2 regions of the Microbacterium sp. NPDC060117 genome follow, and region 2 is predicted to be linked to the other one. Evidence: riboswitches for the same ligand, from Rfam matches in the RefSeq annotation. Region 2 holds a riboswitch; the other holds the start of a gene.
The links. Region 2 has a riboswitch for thiamine pyrophosphate ahead of thiO (glycine oxidase ThiO). Riboswitches for the same ligand answer to the same signal wherever they lie in the genome.
Positions count from the first base shown of each region.

Region 1: another riboswitch for thiamine pyrophosphate. It lies ahead of thiM (hydroxyethylthiazole kinase); the one in region 2 lies ahead of thiO (glycine oxidase ThiO).

Region 1 is NZ_JBHWXR010000004.1:776,628-783,761, reverse strand. It holds gene argC (N-acetyl-gamma-glutamyl-phosphate reductase) at 1-1,052, opposite strand, end outside; gene ACFWCK_RS19300 (bifunctional hydroxymethylpyrimidine kinase/phosphomethylpyrimidine kinase) at 1,351-3,564, opposite strand; gene thiM (hydroxyethylthiazole kinase) at 3,561-4,427, opposite strand; TPP riboswitch at 4,418-4,511, opposite strand; gene pheT (phenylalanine--tRNA ligase subunit beta) at 4,654-7,134, opposite strand, start outside.
Region 2 is NZ_JBHWXR010000001.1:344,176-351,309, forward strand. It holds gene ACFWCK_RS01510 (ThiF family adenylyltransferase) at 1-8, opposite strand, end outside; gene ACFWCK_RS01515 (thiazole synthase) at 5-841, opposite strand; gene thiS (sulfur carrier protein ThiS) at 847-1,104, opposite strand; gene thiO (glycine oxidase ThiO) at 1,228-2,415, opposite strand; TPP riboswitch at 2,410-2,509, opposite strand; gene ACFWCK_RS01530 (DUF6882 domain-containing protein) at 2,602-3,333, shown strand; gene ACFWCK_RS01535 (HupE/UreJ family protein) at 3,359-4,561, shown strand; gene ACFWCK_RS01540 (DUF4188 domain-containing protein) at 4,609-5,085, opposite strand; gene ACFWCK_RS01545 (TetR/AcrR family transcriptional regulator) at 5,152-5,739, shown strand; gene ACFWCK_RS01550 (N-formylglutamate amidohydrolase) at 5,807-6,895, shown strand; gene ACFWCK_RS01555 (anaerobic C4-dicarboxylate transporter) at 6,921-7,134, opposite strand, start outside.

The DNA.
Region 1 (7,134 bases), on a different contig from region 2:
TTGATGCTGAGCGCCGTGGTCTCGGTGAGACCGAGCGCGATGTTCATGGACTGGATGGCGGCTCCTGCCGTGCCCTTGACGAGATTGTCGACGGCGGTGACCACGACGACGCGGTCCGCGGCGCGGTCGATCGCGAGGCCGATGAGCGCCGTGTTGGCACCGAGCACGTCGGCGGTGCGCGGGACGGATCCCTCCGGCAGCAGCTGCACGAAGACCTCGTCGCCGTAGGCACTCTGCCAGGCCTCGCGGATCTGCGCGTCGGTGGCCCCCGGGACGATGCGCGCGGTCGAGGTCGCGAGGATCCCCCGCGCCATCGGCACGATCACCGGGGTGAACGAGATCCGGATCGCGTCGGGCGCGACGCCCGACGCGGCCGCGAGCGCCTGGCGGATCTCGGGGATGTGCCGATGGGTGCCGCCGACCGCGTAGGGGTTGGCCGATCCGAGGATCTCGCTGCCGAGCAGGTGGGGTTTGAGGCTCTTGCCGGCGCCGGACGGGCCTACGGCGAGCACGGTCACGATGTCGGACGGGTCGATCACGCCCGCTGCGATACCGGGGGCCAGGCTCAGGCTCACGGTGGACGCATTGCAGCCCGGGGCCGCGATCCGGGTGGCGCCGCGGAGGTGCTCGCGCTGCTTCGCGGCGCCGTCCGGGCCGGCCGCGACCAGGAGCTCGGGGACGCCGTACGCCCACGGCTCGTGGAAGTCGCCGCCGTAGAACTCGTCCCACGCGGCCTCCGAGGTGAGCCGGTGATCGGCTCCCGCATCGATCACGAGCGGGACGCCGCCGAGGGCATCGGTGTACTGACCGGACTGGCCGTGCGGCAGGGCGAGGAACACGATGTCGTGCCCGGCGAGGATCTCGGGCGTCGTGTCCTGCAGGGTGAGGTGCGCGAGCGACCTCAGGTGCGGCTGATGCTCGGAGAGCTTCTGTCCGGCGTTCGAGTGCGCCGTGACGGTGCGGATCTCGACGTCGGGATGGTTCGCGAGCAGGCGAAGGATCTCGCCGCCCGCATAACCGGATGCGCCGGAGACGGCGACGGAATACGTCATGCTTCCACCTTAACGGTCGGGCCTGTCCGCGACGCCCATGAAGACGGCGCGGGACAGCAGTGCGATGCGGGGCTGGAGGCGGCGACGCCGGCACTCCACCGCCTTCGACGCGGGAGCGCGGGTCGCCTAGAGTCGGCGGTCGCCCGAACGGCGTCGACGCACCACGGCAGCGCCCGTCAGGGCGGTCGTGTGCGGAGCCGGAAGCATGCGGCGACGATATCGCGGGGTGGCGCCCTCGACCAAATCGAGTGCGCCGCCCCGCGTCATAGAGCCGGCGTCGCGGGGTGCGAGGCTGGGCTCAGTCGACCAGATCCGCGGCAGCGAAGAAAGCGCGCTCGTGCTCGCTCGAGCGCACGAACGCGAGCCGCATCCGCTCGCGCGTGGCCGCGTCCGCCGCGGCCGCGTGCGCGGTGACGATCCGGATCGCCTCCTGGGTAGCCTCGGCGAAGCGCGGATCCGCATACTCGTCCAGCCACTCCTTGAAGGGGTGGGCGGCGAACGGGCGCACCCGATCGCCCACTGCCTGCGCGTGCAGCCGCGTGCCGACGTCGGCGTAGATCCAGAAGCAGGGCAGCAGGGCGGCGATGAGCACGCGGTAGTCGCCGTCGAAGGCCGCGCCGCGCAGATGATCGAGGTACGCGACCGTGGCAGGAGCCGGCTCGGCGCGGAACGTGGCCTCGCCGATCCCCTCCGGAGAAAGCAGGCTCGCATGCAGCTGCAGCTCGCCGATCACGGACTGTTCGGCGGAGTGCGCCCAGAACGCCTGCTCCGCGGAGTGCGGCGCGAGCCGCGCCGCCTCGGCGAGGGTGCGCGCGTAGTCGCGCAGATAGAGCGCGTCCTGCGCGAGGTACCCGCGGAACGCGGTCTTCGGAAGGCTGCCGTCCGCGAGGCGACGCAGGAACGGCAGGTCATCGATCGCACGGCGGATCGGCGCGATCGATGACCACCAGTCCGCGGAGACCTCCTCGCGACTCGGCTCGACCTCGAGCCCCCCGCGCCGCCACAGCCCGGCGAAGTGGCTGACCGGACCGTGACCTGACCCCACCTGCAACCCGGCGCCGGCCGCGATCGACTCCCGCAGCCACGCGCGAACGTCGGCCACCGCATCACGCCAGTCGAGGTCGGCCGCCCGGCGGGTCGCGAGCCCGGCGGAGAGCGAGCAGCCGGTGCCGTGCGTGCTGGCGGTGCGGATCCGGGACCCGGGATACTCGCGCACGGGCCCTGCGGGACCGACGAGCGCGTCGGGCGCCTCGTCACCGCCGAGATGCCCGCCCTTCACGAGCACCAGCGCGCCGGTCTCCGCGGAGAGTCGCTGTGCCTGGGCGAGGGCGCCGGCCCAGCTCGTGGCCGCGGTCTCGCGCACGAGAACGGCCAGCTCCGGCAGGTTCGGCGTGATCAGATCGGCCAGCGGGAGCAGGGCGCGCAGCGCCTGCTCCGCCTCCGCGTCCAGCAGCCGGTCCCCGCTGGTGGCGACCATCACCGGATCCAGCACGACCGTGGGCGGCCTGTGCGTCCCGAGCCAGGATCCGACCTCGGAGATCACCGCCGAGTCGGCGAGCATTCCGATCTTCACCGCGTCGACGCGCACGTCGTCGCCGATCGCGTCGAGCTGGGCGCGCAGGAACGCCGCAGGAGGGACGTGCACGCCGCGGACGCCCCGGGTGTTCTGCGCGGTCAGCGCCGTGATCGCGGCCATGCCGTATCCGCCGTTGGCGGCGATCGCCTTGAGGTCCGCCTGGATCCCGGCACCACCGGAGGGGTCGCTGCCGGCGATCGAGAGCACGCGCGGCACGCCGCCCGCGCCCCAGGCCCGCAGCAGCTTGCGCGCGGCGACGCGAGGATCCGGCGCCGCGCACAGCGCGGACACGACCGCGACGCCGGCGGCGCCCGCGGCACGCAGGTCCGCCACATCCTCTCGGCTGATGCCGCCGATCGCAACGCACGGAAGCGGGCTCGCCGCGGCGAACGCGGCGAATCCGCCCACGCCGAGCTCAGGCGGGTGGTTGCGCTTGGTCGCCGTGGGATGGATCACGCCCACGCCGAGGTAGTCGACGGTGCCGGCCGGCAGCGCCAGCGCGGCGTCGAGGTGCTCCGGCCGGTTCGCCGTGAGTCCGACGATCGCGTCGGGACCCAGCAACGAACGGGCAACGCTCGGCGACACGTCCGACTGGCCGATGTGGATGCCGTCCACGCGCGCTCCGCGGCGTCGCGCCTCCACGACGGCGTCGAGACGATCGTCGACGACGAGCAGCGCTCGCCCTGCGATGACCTCGGAGAGCTCGACGAGCTGCGCCACGATCGAGGCGTCATCGGCGTCCTTGTCCCGCAGCTGCACGATCCGCACGCCCCCGGCCACGGCCGCGTCGACCACGGCGGGCACCCCGCGCGCTCCGCTCAGCACCGGGTCCGTGACGAGGTAGAGCGCGAGGTCGTCGGATGTCAGCCTCCGCCGGGTGGTCGTCTCCCGCGCTCCGGCCTGAACCCGGGCGGTGGCGACGTCGACGAGCGTCATGCCGCAACCCCCGACGTCTCGTTCACCGCGGCGTCGACGCGGGCGCCTGCCGGCAGCGCCTCGGGGCGGATCGCGGCGAGAGCGTCGAGCAGGGCGACGGCGAAGGATCCCGGTCCGGCGGACCGCGAGGCGGCGTCCTCGGCGGCGAGCGTGTACACCAGGGTGGCCGCGGAGGCGGCGACGAGGGGGCTGTCGCCCGTCCTGCGCGCCGTCCCGAGGAAGGCGGCCATCGCCGCGCCGAGCGCGCAGCCGCCCCCGGTGACGCGGGTGAGCAGGGCATCGCCGTTCGCGATCCTGATCTCGTGCTCGGCGTCGACGAGGAGATCGACGGGGCCCGAGACGGCCACCGCTCCCCCGGTGCTCCGGGCCAGCTCGCGCGCGGCGTCCGCCGCGGCCTCGGTGCCGTCCAGGGCGTCCACACCCCGTCCGCCCTGACTGCGCCCGGCGAGTGCGAGGATCTCCGACGCGTTGCCGCGGATGAGCGTGGGTCGCAGCGCCAGGAGGTCCTGCGCCAGCGCGGTGCGCACCGGCAGTGCTCCGATCGCGACCGGATCCAGCACCCAGGGCGTCCCCGCCGTCCGGGCGCCGCCGACAGCCTCGAGGCTCGCGGAGCGCTGTTCGGGCGTGGGTGTGCCGAGGTTCACCAGCAGTCCGGACGAGATCGCGGCGAACATGCCGGCCTCGCCCGTGATGTCCACCATGGCGGGAGCCGCGCCGAGTGCGAGCAGCACGTTGGCAGTGAACCCGGTCACCACCGCGTTCGTGATGCAGTGCACGAGCGGGGGCTCCGCCCGCAGCTGCGTGAGAAGGCCCGCGGCGGCTTCCACCACGGACTCGGACGACAATTCCAGACGCGCGTTCATCGCGACATCCCTTCGCTAGTACGACCTAGATCAGGTTCGACGGGTGTGATCTCAGCCGCGGATGCGGCACCCCGTGTCACTGCCGGTCAGTCTAGCCAGGAACCGTTCGGCCTCGCCGCGCAGGTCACGCCCGTCGCGTGATGCCCGCACGACGAGGGAACGCCTGCACGCCGGATCCGCGGATCCGGTCGTACAGGCGTTCTTCGTCGTGCGTTCGTATCACGTCTCAGTCGCGGATCTGGGCTCCGAACCGCTCGGTCGCCACGGCGACGCCCGCGAGCTTCGCCTCGGTCGCCTCGGCGGCCGTCAGGGTGCGGTCGTCGGCCCGGAACCGCAGCGCGAAGCTCAGGCTCTTGGATCCTGCGGGAACACCCTCACCGCGGTAGTCGTCGACGAGGCGGACCGACTCCAGGAGCGCGCCCGCACCCTCGGAGAGGGCGGCGCTCACCTCGGCCGCCGGGACCCCGGCGTCGAGCACCAGCGAAACGTCCTGCGTCGCGGCGGGGTAGGTCGACAGCGATGCCGCGACCACGCGCTCCCCCGCCAGCGCCAGCACGCCGTCGAGGTCGAGCTCGAGCACCACCGCACGTCCGGGCAGGTCGGCGGCGGCCGACACCTGCGGGTGCAGTTCTCCGACATAGCCGACCTCGGTGCCGCGCACCTGCAGCACGCCGGCGCGCCCCGGATGCAGAGCCGCGCGGCTGGACTGCACGACGTCGATCTCGACGCCGGCCGCATCCGCGATCACGCGCACGGCGTCGAGCGCCTCGCTGAGACCGTACTCCTCGGCCGCACGCCCGGGCTGGCGCGGGGTGACGTGGCCGGTGAACAGCGCTGCGACGAGGCGGGCCTGCGGCGGGATCGAGGCGTCGAGGGCCGCGAGCGTCTCATCCGACGGCCTGACGCCGAGCGGCGGCACCTCGTCGGTGCCGTAGACGACGCCCGGCGCGGGCAGGAACACCACGCCGGTCTCGAAGATCGCCAGATCCACGAGGCCCCGTGCGATGTTGCGGTGCGCGATCTGCAGCAGCCCAGGGAGCAAGGAGCGGCGCAGGAACGGCGACTGCCCGTCGAGCGGGTTCGCGAGGCGCACCCCGGGAATGCTCTCCCCGGTGGCCGAGCCGTGCAGGTCGTTCTGCTCCTGCGTGGTGAACGGGAACGCCGGAGTCTCCACGAGCCCTGCAGCGGCCAGGGCGTTCGCGACGCGACGCCGGCCCTGCTGCAGGTCGGTCAGTCCGCGACCGGACGGCGGTGTCGGCAGCACGGACGGGATGCGGTCCAGTCCGTGGATGCGCGCCACCTCCTCGGCCAGCGACCACTTGTCGGTGAGGTCGGGACGCCAGCTCGGCGGGATGACGTTCCAGCCGGAGTCGTCCGCGGTGACCTCGGCGCCGATGGTCTCGAGCGCGCCCGTCACCTCCTCGTCGGTGTAGTCGACGCCGATGAGGCCCTGCACGAAGCCGGCCGGAAGGTCGATGCCCCCGATAAAGACCTCGGCGAAGAGCGCGCCGCCCTCCTCGGTCAGCGTGCCGCCGGCGAGCGAGACCATGAGGTCGGCGACGCGACGTGCGGCGGCGAACGGGATGAGCGGATCCACTCCCCGCTCGAAGCGCTTGGAAGCCTCGCTGGGCAGCTTGTGCCGGCGTGCCGAGCGCGCGATCGTGATCGGATCGAACGTCGCCGCCTCGATCAGCACATTGCGCGTGGTCTCGCTCATCTCGGTCGTGCCGCCGCCCATGACCCCGGCGAGGCCGATCGGACCGGACCCATCCGTGATCAGGAGGTCCTCGGCGTGCAGGGTCCGCTCCTGGCCGTCGAGCGTGACCATCTTCTCGCCGTGCTCAGCGCGGCGGATCACGATGTTCCCGTCGAGCTTGTCCAGGTCGTAGCCGTGCACCGGGTTGCCGAGCTCCAGCATCACGTAGTTCGTGATGTCGATGAGCACGCCGAGCGAGCGCATGCCCGCGAGCGTGAGGCGGGCGACCATCCACGGCGGAGTGGGACGGGACGGATCCACGTCGCGCACCACGCGCGTGACGAACTCGGTCGCGCCGACCGCGCCGCGGATCGGCGAGGCGTCCTCGACGACGGCGGTGCGGCCGGTGCCCGGCTGCAGCTCGGCGAAGTCGCGGTCGGCGGGGTCGCGGAAGGCCGCCCCCGTCGCGTGCGCGTACTCGCGGGCGATGCCGCGGAGCGAGAAGGCGTAGCCGCGGTCCGGCGTGACGTTCACGTCGACCGCGACGTCGTCCAGGCCCAGCAGCGCGATCGCATCGGTGCCGACGGGGGCGTCGATGCCGAGCTCGGAGAGGATCAGGATCCCGTTGTGCTCATCGCCCAGTCCCAGCTCGCGGGCCGAGGCGATCATGCCGTCGGACACGTGTCCGTAAGTCTTGCGCGCGGCGATCGGGAACGGTCCGGGCAGCACGGCGCCCGGCAGGGTCACGACGACCTTGTCCCCGACGGCGAAGTTGCTCGCGCCGCAGACGATGCCGCGGATGCCGCCCTGGGCCTCGCCGACATCGACCTGGCACCACCGGATCGTCTTGCCGTTGGACTGGGGTTCCTCCTCGAAGGAGAGCACCTGCCCGACGACGACGGGGCCGGAGATGTCGAAGCCGTGCAGCTCCTCCTCCTCGAACCCGACGGAGACGAGCGCCGCGAAGACGTCGTCCGGCGTGGCAGTCTCGGCCACATCCACGTACTCACG
Region 2 (7,134 bases):
CGCGTCACAGGTCCTCCTCCGACGGGCGGCGCGCGATGAGTCCCTCGCCGCCGGACGAGGCGAGCGCGAGCGGCCGCTTCGGGATCCGCCCCGCGGCGCTCGCCAGCCGCCCCGCCTCGACGGCGGCACGCATCGCCCTCGCCATCGTCGCGGGGTCGTGTGCGCGGGTGACGGCGCTCGCGAGCAGCACCGCGTCCACGCCGAGCTCCATGGCCAGCGCAGCGTCCGAGGCGGTGCCGACACCGGCGTCGAGCACGACCGGCACCGCGGCGCGATCCACGATCGTCGCGATGTTGTGCGGGTTCAGTATGCCCAGGCCGCTGCCGATCGGCGATCCGGCCGGCATCACCGCGGCGACGCCGACATCCTCCAGACGGCGGGCGAGCGCGGGGTCGTCGTTCGTGTAGGCGAACACGCGGAAGCCATCGGCGGTGAGCTCCTCCGCGGCGCGGAACAGCTCGACCGGATCCGGCAGCAGGGTCTCCTCGTCGGCGATCACCTCCAGCTTCACCCAGTCGGTCTCGAGCGCGTCGCGGGCCAGCTGCGCGGTCAGCACCGCGTCGCGCGCGGTGTAGCACCCGGCCGTGTTCGGCAGCACGCGCACGCCGAGCCGCTCGAGCAGAGCGAACACGGAGTCGCGCCCGTCCGGGGAGAACCGGCGGATCGCGACGGTGGTGATCTCGGTGGCGGAGGCCAGCAGCGCCTGCTCCAGCAGCGCGAGGCTGGTCGCCCCGCCCGTCCCCATGATGAGGCGGGAGGAGAACCGCTCCCCCGCGACGAGGAACGGATCCGCCTCCGCGGAGACGTCGGGATGCCCGGGAGTCGTGTCGATCACGGTCATGACGCTCAGCCGCCCTGCACCGCGGTTACGACCTCGATCTCGTCGCCGTCGGCGAGAGTGCGCAGGGCCCAGCCGCCGCGAGGCACGACGGAGCCGGCGATCGCCGCAGCGACGCCGAGGCGCCCGCCGTCGACCCGGGTTCCGTCGGTGCGGAGTTCGCGCCCGGTGAGCTGCGCCACCAGATCGAGCAGGGACGACCCGGCCGCGACGTCATGGCGGGCGCCGTTCAGCCGGATCGTGGGGGCGGTGGGGGTGTCGGTCATCATCGGCCTTTCTTCAGGGGACAGGGGGTGCGGGGGCGCCGGGAAGCGGGATCCGGGATCCGGGGTGCGAGGCGAGGAAGCGCGCGAGGCAGCGAGCGGCGGGCGGCCCGGCGGACCGGGCGTTCAGGCGACGCTGAGAGCCGGGGCGCCGGTGGCGCACGCAGCGCCGGTGCCGGTACCGGTGGCGGTGCCTTCGGCGGTGGCGTCGCCGGTGCCGTCGAAGCGGAACGGGTCCATCGCGGCCGAGACGGCGGGGGCGACGCCCCGCCCCTCGATGAGGTCCGCGCCGAGCTCGGCGGCCAGCGGCGTCAGCAGCACACCGTGCCGGTCGAACCCGGTGGCGACCACCAGTCCTGGCGCGACGCGGCCGAGCAGCGGCACGGCGTCGGGGCTGCCGGGGCGAGCACGGGCGAGCACCTCCGCGATCTCGCATTCCGCGACGCCGGGCAGGATCCGCTCCGCGTCGCGCAGCAGGGCGAGGACGCCTCCGGCCTGCACGCCCTCCACGCCGCCCTCGCGCACGGTGGCGCCGAGCACGAGCTCTCCGTCCTCCCGCGGCACGAGGTACACGGCGGAGCCGCGCACCAGTCCGCGGACGGTGTGCGTGAGCAGCGGCCGGATCCCGTCCGGCACGCGCAGGCGCAGGATGTCGCCCCACACCGGGCGCAGCGGCAGCGGCGGCACTCCGTCGATGCGCGTCGCGCCCAGACCCGCGGCCACGAGCACCTCGTCCGCGTCCGCGCGTTCGCCGGAGGCCGTCCGAACCCCGGTCGCACGTTCGGATCCCGCCTCCCGTTCGACGGCGGCCACCGCCTCCAGACGCACCCGGGATCCGAGCTCGGCGAGCAGCGCGGCAGCGACCCGGCGCGGGTCGACCTGATGATCGTCGGGGACGAGCAGCCCGCCGGAGACGGCGGGAGCGAGCGCTGGCTCGAGCTCCCTGGCCTGCGACCCCGTGATCCGCCGCACCGCGGCGCCTCGCCGTGCGGCGAGCTCGGCGAGGGTCTCCCGATCGGCGGCGTCGACTCCGAGCGCCAGGGTGGCGGTGCGGCGGTGGCCCGTGCGGAGGCCCGTGCGCCCCTCGAGGGCGGCGATGAAGGCGGGGTAGCGCCCCGCCGCGTCCGCCAGCAGCGGATGCAGGACGTCCTGCCCCCAGGCGAACTCCGTGGTCGGTGCGAGCATGCCGGCGGCGGCGCGGCTCGCCCCCGCAACCGGGTCGGGATCGAACACGGTCACCTCGTGCCCGCGCCGAAGCAGTTCGGAGGCGCTGGCGAGACCGATGATCCCGGCGCCGACGACGATGATGCGCATGACTGTGCCCTTTCCTACGACGGTATGACCCGTATCAGGTTCGGCGGTCGGCACGTGGCCCTCTCAGCCCCTCTGGGCTCCCGCGGACCCCTCCACCCTAGAGGGTCGCGCCGACAGCGGTGCACCGATGACGGCTCCTGGCCGCGCGACTGGCGCATTCATAGGCCTGCGCGGCAGGATGAGGGCATGACCTTCCCCGCCCTCGCGCCCCTCGCCGACCGCGCGGCGCTCTTCGCCGCCCTCCGCCAGGACCAGCTGGTCACCGCGACTGCCGCCCTGGGCGAGCACCGCTGGGACGTCGACCTCGCGGCGGGCACCCTCACCTTCACGTCCGAGACCGATCCGAGCCGCCAGCTCGTCGCGCGCGCATCGCTCGTCGCCACGATCGCCCCGGGGCCCCGTTCGCTGATGTGGGCCTGGGCGCACCCGCAGGGGGGATCCGATCCGTCCGTCGCCGGCCTCCGCGACTACGGCACGACGTACTCGATCGACGCGCTGTCGAACGCGGAGCTGCCGTTCCCGACCGAGGCCGACGCGGACCTGGACGAGTGGATCGCGGGCGCCGCGCATCAGGTCGGCGCGATCGCCGAGGAGATCACCGGACGCTCGCCGTACTACTCCGCCCCGGTCGGCAGCGGCACGCGGGCCGTGTTCCTGCTGGATGCGCCGCTCGCTCCGCTCACGGTCGCCGATGCCGTCATCGCCCTGCCGCGGATCCTGTCCGAACTGACGCTCTCCGACGCGCGCTCCTCCGTGTGGGATCTGGCACGGCTCGCCGGCTGGAGCATGCAGTGGGCCGACGAGGCCTACTCCGCAGCGGTCGTCAGCGACGCGAGCGGCAGCGCCACGTTCCGCTTCGACGAGTACGCGCGCATCGCCGGCATCGAGTCGCAGCTCGGGCAGGTCCCTCAGGCCTGATCCGGGCGATCCGAAGCGACCGCCGATGCGCTCGGTTCCGCGCGCCGCGGTCGCGCTGGCCCTCGCCGTCGCCGCGCTGCTGCTGTCCGCGGGTCCCGCCTGGGGGCATGTCACCACGGTCGCCTATGCCGATCTGACCTCGGCAGGCACGAACGATGTGCGCGTCGAGTTCGACCTCCAGTACGAACTGCTGAGCGCCTCCGCCGCCAAGACGCAGAACGACCCCGCGCTCTTCGCCGACGCCATCGAGCACCCCCAGTCGGGCGGCGAGAACCGGGTGCTCGCCGGCCACGCCGCGGCGATCCTCGCCTACACCACGAAACGATTCACCGTCACGGTCGAGGGCGGCTCGGCCTGTGCGCCGCACCCCGACGGCGCCGCGGTCTTCCACGCGAGGGACGCGACCGACTACGCGCGCTTCGCGGTCCGATACGCGTGCAGTGCCGGGCACGGCGGGGCCTTCGTCGTGCGGAGCGCCCTTTTCCCCGACTCCGAAGGCATGGTCACCGACTCCAAGACGATCGTGACATACGCGGTCGACGGCCGCAGCGGCAGCGCGGCCCTCGACGCCGCGCATCCGCAGTTCTCCACGGCGCAGCCCTGGACCGCGCGTTTCGCCGAGTTCTTCCTGCTCGGCGCCGAGCACCTGCTGACCGGGATCGACCACATCCTGTTCCTCCTCGCGCTCATCATCAGCTCGCGGCGTCTGCGGGACGTGGTCGAGCTCGCGACCTGCTTCACGGTCGCGCACTCGATCACCTTCCTGCTCGCCGCCCTGGGCCTCGTGCACATCGGCGCGAACGTGGTCGAGCCCGCGATCGCGCTGTCGATCGCGGCCGTCGCGGGCTGGCACCTCTGGGAGGAGCGGCTCCGTCGAGCCACGCGGCGTCGCGGAGAGCCGGCGCCGCCACCGTCCCGACGAGCCGCTCTCCTGCGCCTCGGGATCGTGTTCGGCTTCGGCCTCATCCACGGGCTCGGCTTCGCGACCGCGCTGAAGATCGAGGAGCCGTGGTCATGGACGCTGCTCTGGTCGCTGCTCGTCTTCAATCTGGGGATCGAGGCGGTGCAGCTCTCGATCATCCTGGTGGTCTTCCCGCCCCTTCTGCTGCTCCGCCGTCGGATGCCCCGCATCGCGACCGTCCTGGGCGTGGTCGTCACCGCCGTGGTCCTCCTGTTCGGACTGCTCTGGTTCGCGATGCGGATCCTGGGTCTGCCCGGCACGCCCTGAGTCCCCGGCGGCCGCAGGGAACGCCTGCGTGGTCGCCCGCACCCCTCTCAGCGGCCGAGCCGCTGGCGTGCCGTGTTCCGACCTGCGCCCACGGGTTCATGCGCCGTGGCCGCGGCGAGGCCGAACAGCGGCATGTCGGCGTAGATCGCCTCCATCTCCCCCGCGGGCACCTGGTAGGTCTCGTGCCAGACGCCGACGCTGCCGGATCCGAGCAGGGTCCGCATGAAGTCGCGCCACGGCTGCAGGTGCGGCGCGTCCCGATCCGCCGCGAAGCGCTGCAGATGCTCCGGGCTCTCCCAGTACGAGAGCAGGATCGTCGTACGACCCAGCCAGCTCTCGCAGCCGAGCATGCCCGCCTCCGGGTGCTGCGCGAGATGGCGCAGCATCTTCGGCATCTGCCGCGCCACGCGCTGCACACGACCCAGCTGCCACCACTTGTTCGCCCGCATCCCGATGACGAACACCGTGATGTCGCTGCGGTCCACGGCCGCCGTGTACCGGCCGGGAAAGACCTTCGCACTCATCGCCATTCCTTCCGAACGTCGTTATAGAACATTGTTACAGAACGACGTTACGATAGAGTCGGCCTCATGGCAAGACCCATCACGCACGATGCGAACCTGCGTTCCCGGCTCATCGAGGTCGCCTCGACGATGATCGACCGGGATGGCCCTGAGCGCTTCTCCGTGCGCGAGGTGTCACTCGGCGCCGACACCTCGACATCCGCCGTCTACTCGCTGTTCGGCAGCAAGGCGGATCTCATCTCCGCCGTGGTCGCTGACTCGTTCGCGTCCTTCGCCCGCGCTCAGCGCGAGGCGGAAACAGGGGGGCTGCGCGCTCTCGGCGAGGCGTATCGTGCATGGGCGCTGCAGCACCCCGACCGTTACCGGCTCATGTTCAGCGGCGCGATCGCCGGGGCGCCCCACGGCGCCACCGGAGGCCACGGTGATCCGGAGTCCGATCCGGAGCTGGACGCCCTCCTCCCCCTCGCCCGCACTCTCACCGGCGCGGACCGGGTCGATGAGGGCGTCGACCTGCGCAGCACGCTGTCCGTGTGGGCGCAGGTGCATGGCGCGGTGAGCCTCGAGCTCGCCGGGGTCGCCCCGCCCTGGATCGATGCCGAAGCCGTCTACGAGACGGTCCTCGACGCGATCGCCGCGGTGCATCCCGGGCGCTGAGCGTGCCGGCGCTCTGCACGCGGTCGGGCTCACCGCGGGCACTCCGCGGCTGGGTAGCATGAGCCGCATGAGCGCCCTGGATCTGATCCCCGCCGGCCGCACGTTCACCGTCGAGGACATCGTCGTCTACGCGGATCCGCAGCGCCGTTCCCTCGACCAGGCGCTCCAGGACGCCGATGTGCTCGTCAGCTGCCCGCATGCCGGGGCCGCCATCCCCGAGGAGCTCGCCGAATTCCTCTCCCCCGCGCTCACGCGGCGGCTGCAGTACGACTTCACCGACGTCGCGACGGCGGCGATCGTGCGACACTGGGCAGCTCAGGATCCTCGGGTCGTCGCCGTGATCAACCCGCATCCCCGGCTCGTGCGCGACCCCAACCGGGCCAGGCCTGCGGACGTCGCCGCCGATCTGACGACGGCGATCGAACGCGTGCGCACCGCCGGGCCCTGGCAGAAGGTGGATCTCACCGGGGTGGACGCGATCCGCCCCGTCACGTTCTCGTTCTTCCCGATCATCGAGGTGCCCGGCACCGACGCCGGTCTGCACCGCCTCGTCGACACGTTCGTCGAGGTAGCCGAACGCGGCCTCGGTGTGTACGAACGCACCAGGGATGAACTCACCGAGCGGATCGTCGCCGAGCGCCTGCGCACCGGGGGCTCGTTCACCCGTCTGTCCTTCCACGACACCATGAACACCACGACGACGAGGGACGGAGCCGTCGACGTCCCTCGCGCCGAGAAGGACCGGCTGCCACGCATCGTGGCGCTCTCGAACCGGGGCGACGCCCGCGGCGAGGAACGGGACCCGGTCGATCCCCCGACCATGGATCCCGCGCGTCTGCGGGCCCTCGCCGAGGCCCATCGCACCGGCTTCGCTGTCGCCGACCCCGACGACGTGGCGTTGAATCAGCCCTACCTCGGCAGCCAGGAGATCCTCGCCGCCGGTGCGCGGTTCAGGGCGGTCGCGGACGAGGCGGCCGCATCCGGCGCGCAGTTCGACGCCGTGCAGGCCGAGTTCCTCCGCGAGTTCCTCCTCGGCGACGCGGCGAACGGCGAGCTGCACCGGCCCGGCACCGAGTGGATCACCGAGGATCCCGCTCAGGTCGACCGCATCGCCGCAGCATGCCGGCGCTCCTGGGATCTCTACCGCGCCCGCTGATCGACGTGCGCCCCACCGACACGGCTCACCCGCCCCAGAGCACGCCGAACAGGGCGCCGAACGCGATGGTCGTGACGGCCAGGATCAGCGTGGGTGCGAAGAAGGAGTGGTCCACGAGCTTCGTGCCGAGCTTCGTCGTGCCCGAGGTGTCGAAGTTCGCCGCGGCGATCTGCGATCCGTTCGTCGGCAGCAGGTAGATCCCCGCGAACGCGCCCGCCCACATGCCCGAGAGCAGCCCG